DNA from 2 places in the Bacillus sp. FSL K6-6540 genome. Region 2 is predicted to be linked to the other one. Evidence: predicted binding sites of a transcription regulator. Region 2 holds the regulator's gene; the other holds the start of a gene.
What was found. The regulator LexA, encoded in region 2, represses DNA repair genes until DNA is damaged. The targets are predictions, from matches to a motif close to CGAACATATGTTCG.
Positions count from the first base shown of each region.

Region 1: MHH82_RS08335 (YolD-like family protein) is a predicted target of LexA. The motif match lies at 1,585-1,598, and genes of this name have one in related genera.

Region 1 is NZ_JBBOXH010000001.1:1,902,835-1,905,965, forward strand. It holds gene MHH82_RS08315 (glycoside hydrolase family 73 protein) at 1-615, shown strand, start outside; gene MHH82_RS08320 (hypothetical protein) at 791-946, shown strand; gene MHH82_RS08325 (hypothetical protein) at 969-1,181, opposite strand; gene MHH82_RS08330 (helix-turn-helix domain-containing protein) at 1,310-1,531, shown strand; gene MHH82_RS08335 (YolD-like family protein) at 1,645-1,974, shown strand; gene MHH82_RS08340 (cysteine desulfurase family protein) at 2,219-3,131, shown strand, end outside.
Region 2 is NZ_JBBOXH010000001.1:2,733,221-2,736,351, forward strand. It holds gene MHH82_RS12240 (RNA polymerase sigma factor) at 1-139, shown strand, start outside; gene MHH82_RS12245 (hypothetical protein) at 132-938, shown strand; gene lexA (transcriptional repressor LexA) at 1,007-1,633, opposite strand; gene MHH82_RS12255 (LysM peptidoglycan-binding domain-containing protein) at 1,809-2,180, shown strand; gene MHH82_RS12260 (DUF896 domain-containing protein) at 2,471-2,677, shown strand; gene MHH82_RS12265 (hypothetical protein) at 2,836-3,131, shown strand, end outside.

The sequences.
Region 1 (3,131 bases), 830 kb from region 2:
AGCGCCTGGGGAACATCCGGATTGACGAAGAAAGGGAATAACCTCTTCGGGATCAAGGGCAAAGGGCCTGCCGGCAGCTGCACGATGCCAACAACCGAATACGTGAACGGGAAGCCGATCAAAGTAGACGCCGCCTTCCGTGCCTATAACAATTGGGGCGAGTCCATCGCCGATCATACTAAGCTGATCCTGAACGGGGTTAGCTGGGACCGTAACAAATACAAGAAGGTTATCGGGGTGGACGGTAAGACGGCCGCGAGGGAGATCCAAGAGGCGGGTTATGCGACGGATCCGAAGTATGCGGATAAGCTGATCGCCATTATGGATGAGTACAACCTGTATCAATACGATGTCGTGAAAGGGGGAAAGGAGCCTGTGAAAGAGACCAAGGAACGTGATATTAACGTGGTCAGTCCCTGGGCAGCTCCTGCTTGGGAAGAGATGAAGAAGAACGGGTATGTGGACGGCAGCCGGCCAGGCGCGCCCGTCACGCGAGAGGAGCAAGTGGTTATGATGTATCGACTGCGGAAGAACTTCCTTAAATTGATCGGTGGCAATACCGTCCGGATCGCGGAGCTGGAGAAGCAGCTGCAGGCAATTGAATCAGAAAAGTAGATTTACAAAATGTCCCAAATGAAATATAATATCAACAAAACCGAGGGCATCGGTAAGAAGAACCTCGCTGGCTTAGGCTTGCGAGGTTCTTTTTTTTTGTTTATCGGAAGTTTAAATATACTGACGGTTGATATATAATGGTGAAAACTGATCCTGAGCAAAGGAGGGAAATCTGGTGTCTAAGAAAATCCAGTATCTCGACTACGCCGTACAGGACAACGTTTTGGTACCTCTGGTCTATCTCACTTCGGAACAATTCGACCAGTTGATATTTGAATATGATTCCTTTAACCTGAAACAGGTACGGCGGCGTAAGAAAAGAGGGGCCTGATCTCGGCCCCTCTCCCTGAAACTTATCCGCGACGCTTGCGCTGCGTCATGCGGTGGTGCAGGTCATACGCCCGCTGTTCAGCTTCCGTGAGGGCATACCGTCCAAGTATCTGTTCCTCACGATTTTTGAACTCCTCCTTGGTGATCCGTCCTAGCCCCATCTGGTCTCGGGTCACTCTAAGGAGGTGTTCTCGTTTTTGGAGCTTTTCAAAAGCTTCCATTAACACTTTATCCATTTGTCTCACCTCCTTTATAATTTAATTATATACGAAATTCGTATAGTTGTCAACGATATTCGTATAAATTATTCAAATATCGTTTACATTTAACGATAATCGTATATAATGAAGGTGAGGTGATCGAAATGTTCAAGCTCAAGCTGGACAGAATACTATTTGAAAAGAGAATGAATGCGAATCAATTATCTGAAATGACCGGAATCCGCTATCCTACAATTCTGGATATGGTCAAGAACAAATCAAAAGCATGGTCCCCTGATAATTTAGATAAGGTATACAAGGCGCTAGAATTAAACAGCGTAACTGAATTAATTGAATATGTGAATGAAGAAGCCACCGAGGCATAGAGCGCGGTGGCTTTTTTTTACATTGATCAGGGAACGTTAGTTCGCATATAATACAAACAAATGTTCTTGTTTTGTGAATGACCAAACCGGCAAAGTTAAGGAGGGCACTGTAAATGACAAAATTAGATGGGAACGGTCTTTGGGAGTCCAGTCGTATGATGATACCAGAACATAGGGAAGCCATAATTCGGCTACAGCTCAAACAGGGTAGGAAAGATCGGCCAACCTTGGATCCACAGGAAATGGAATTGATTGAGCAAGCACTGGCCGAGTCGTTTCATGAGCACCGTCCCATTAAATTAAGGCTGTTTGATGAGTATGAGGATACAGAGTTAACAGGTATTGTCGTATTGATCCACACGTTCAGACGGGAAATCAAATTGTCCATAGCTGAAGATCGCTGGCAATGGATTAAGATCGATGAGGTAATTTCGGTAAGTTGAACAAAAGAAATTTGTGGAAAAAGGACTCCAGCTCATAACGGCGGAGTCCTTTTTCAATGGGCCTTGAGTAATTCAGAACCCACACTTTACCCACAAAAAAGCTTGTAGGTTGTTGTTTGTCCTTGTAGGTTGTACTATGATAGAATACGCTAAAATCTTGATTCTGAAAGGGTTGTTGTAGAATGAACTTTACTCTTGTACATCCTGTCAGATATATGTTTTATATTTAAGGGTGACGACGGAGATGAAATCAGTATACTTGGATCATGCCGCATCAACCCCGGTTCATCCGGAGGTCGCGGAGCGGATGATGAATGTCATGACGAGCCAATACGGCAATGCTTCGAGCGTCCATGCTTTTGGACGGGAAGCGAAGAAGATCGTGAACGGGGCGCGTGATCGAATAGCGTCTTTGTTAGGATGCCATTCGGACGAGCTGGTGTTTACCGCAGGCGGGACCGAGAGCGATAACCTGGCTGTTCTGGGACTGCTGGAGTCCTTGGGCGTGGAAGGCAGACATGTGATTACGTCAGCGGTGGAGCACCATGCGGTGCTCCACACTTGCCATGAGCTGGAACGGCGGGGCTGCCAGGTTACCTATGTCCCGGTGGACCCTACAGGGCGTGTTTCTGTAGAGGACATTGCGGGCGCGATTCAGGACAACACGGCGCTGGTGACCATCATGTACGGCAACAATGAAGTAGGCACCGTTCAGCCGATCGCCGAAATCGGCGAGTTATGCCGGAGCCGCGGAATCGTATTCCATACCGATGCCGTTCAGGCATTGGGCTCGGAGGCGATCAACTGCCGCGAGCTGCCGGTGGATATGTGGAGCTTCTCCGCCCACAAAATCAACGGGCCGCAGGGCGTAGGCGCTTTGGTCGTCCGCAGGGGACTCAGCGTATCTCCCCGTCTGTTCGGAGGGCTGCAGGAGAAAAAGCGCCGGGCCGGAACAGAGAATATGGCCGGAATCGCCGGTTTTGCGGCGGCAGTGGAATGGACCGTGCAGAATATGGAGACGCGGATCCAGCATTATCGCGAACTGAGATCGACCCTCCTTGACGGGCTTCGTCAGGAGATTGGCGAGAATTCTTTTGTGATCAATGGAAACCCGGAACATCACCTACCTCACATCCTGAATATCAGCTTTCCCGGTG
Region 2 (3,131 bases):
GGTCCTGGACCTATACTATGAAATGCCGATGCATGAGATTGCGGAGCTGCTTCATATTGCGACAGGCACCGTAAAATCAAGATTGCATCGGGCCAGGAAAAGAGTGCAAAACCTAATGAAGGAGAAGAACGATGAATGAGGATAAACCAGGCTGGTACAACCGGGCGAAAAAAGCTCCCTTTACAGATGAAAAGTTCACTTCCGAAATGAAAAAAAACGTGCATAGGTCCGTGATTTTCACCGACAGCAAACCTAAACGTCGAAAGTACTTACAAGTTGGATTAGCTGGCGGGTTCATGCTTCTGATTATTTTATTTGCCTTTCAATTGCCTTATGGCAGGGACGAACAACAGAGAGCAGGGACTATGCCCCCTACTAAGGAGGAGACAATCCGGGCACAAGGCGTAACGGATGAAGGACGGTTAAACGTTATTGCAGTTGGACAGGAAAAAATAACGACATTGGGTGCACCGAGCTGCTTCGGTATCGAAACGGATCGGTCGTTTACCGGAAACTACAGCGTGCAGTATAGTACTAACCAAGTTACAAATGAAGTCACTACGCTGGAGGGGCTTACATTTATTCAACCGACATCTGCTCCAGTTGATATGATTCGCTTGCCGTTTCAAGATGCCGATGTATTTATACTGGCACCGCAATATAGGGACTGTCATGGCATACAAATCTATGCGTTCGCCGTAGAGCATGAAACGGGTAATGCCGTGCAGCTTCGATTTCAGGATGAGTCCTTGGTATCCTACTTTTCGTATTATAGACCAGGTACGGCTCCCGAGGTGAAGGAGAATAAGCTTGTTCTGCAGTCTACGGAGGGACCGGGAGGCGAAGGTTCGCCGGATTATGTTTCTGAAAGAATGTATCAATTAGATCTTAGGCAAAATGCGTTGGTTCTAGTGTTGCGTAAGACCGGAACGTTCTAGTGCATGTCCTAAAAAAGAGGTTACCATCCAAATAAGGAAGGTAACCTCTTATTCATAATTCTATGGAATTAGTGTACGTCCCTGAAGAGACCGATCACTTTCCCGAGAATCGTAACATGGTTCAAGCGCAGCGGCTCATAGGTAGGATTCTCCGGCTGCAATCGTACATGATCCTTCTCCTTATAGAAGGTCTTCACGGTTGCTTCATCTTCTTCTGTCATTGCAACGACAATGTCACCATTGTCCGCGGTTTGCTGCTGGCGAACGATGACGTAGTCACCGCTGTGAATACCGGCTTCAATCATACTGTCGCCGACTACGGACAACATGAACACTTTATCGTCGCCCACGTAATGCTGAGGGAGCGGGAAATAGTCTTCAATGTTCTCCATGGCCGTAATCGGCACGCCTGCTGTGACTTTCCCGACGACAGGCACTCTGGCTATGGTGTGCGTAAACAGATTCGCGCTCTCGGATTCTTCTTGGCCAAGCAGCTCGATCGCTCTTGGTTTCGTAGGGTCACGGCGGATCAGGCCTTTCTTCTCCAAACGGTCCAGATGACCATGGACCGTAGAACTGGAAGCTAGTCCGACAGCCTCGCCGATTTCCCGGACAGAAGGCGGGTAACCCTTGCTACGAACTTCGTTGCGGATAAACTCTAAGATCGCCAGCTGGCGGCTGGATATTTTCGACATGCCGTATCAACCCCATTTAGTAACGTTTGGGAAAATTATAACATAGAACTACCGTTCGTACAAACATAAGTTCTAAAATAAAATAGAACAAATGTTCTTTTGGGTATTGAATCAAACAAGTGTTCGTGTTAAGATGAATCCATAAGAGAACACTTGTTTGGGAGATGATGATTCCATGTTGAAATACAGTACATACCGCAGCATTTATGAGAACGTTCCGGTGGTAACAGAACAATCATCGAAGAATTGGGGCATTTACTTGAAATCGAAGATAGCTTCGATCCCTTTGAATAAACTGTTGTTCACCCTGCTAATTGTGGCCATCTTTTGGACAGGTGCATATTCCGTTTTTGCCGGTGGGACAGAGAAGCCGACTGGAGAGAAGCAGGTGATCGTTCAATATGGCGATAGCTTGTGGCGAATTGCTTCCCTTCACAAACCTGCGGATATGGATACACGCGTATATCTGGATAGCATACGAAGAATGAACGGATTGAAGGGTCCGGACATACAGGCTGGGGAAGTGCTGTCATTGCCGGTTTGGTGATTTGACGTTGCTTCAACCAATAGGCATTCATACTCCATATAATCACCACATACGGCTGGTTACTTCCTGTTTAATGACACATCATATTCTGCTTGTCAGATTGAATCATTTACGCGTAATAGCGCGTTTACAATAGATAACTATAGATTTCCTCCCCATAGACGGTATTCGTTTATGCGCATCATATATTCCTATTTGTTCTGAGAAGAGTTTGCAAGGGCTCAGTTGCCTTGACAAGCTCTTTTTCACATGTTTAAGTTATACATGATATCGAAATTGGAGGAGAAGTCATGGACATCGATACTTTGGTAGAACGCATCAATGTATTAGCAAGAAAGAAGAAGAATGAAGGGCTGACCGAGGAGGAGCTCAAAGAACGGGCCGAGCTTCGGGAAATATACCTTAACAATATTCGCAGTAACTTTAGACAACAGCTGGAATCGATTGAATGGGTTGATGAAAACGAACAAAAAGGCGGCCCGCGATTAAAGCACTAGTCGATAACCGTTCAAGGATATATATTTAGAGGATCCGTGAACAGATCGAAGGATAGCATAATACTACTTGGGGTACCGGCCATTCGGATAATCGATTACGGTTACCCCAAGTTTATATGGTTTATAAACATTTTGATTATGAGTTCAGGGGGAACCAAATGTCACGTTCATGGGAAAGAAAAGTCAGCAAAAATATGTCGCAACTTAACAAACAGCGCAAAAAGCAGGGATTGACCTCGTATCAAGGGTCTGCGATTAATGATAAGCATGACGTGTTTAAGGGACGTAAGTATGTACTTCCGTTAGTGCTTGTTGCATTGGCCGGTTTGTATGCGCTTCTCGGAACGGCAACTTCACAGGCAGCCGGCGGAAGCAATGATGTATTGAATTGGGTTGGCGTCAGCTTGTATATCCTGTTGGCGCTCATGATATTTCTCCGCAAGCCTTATTTGAA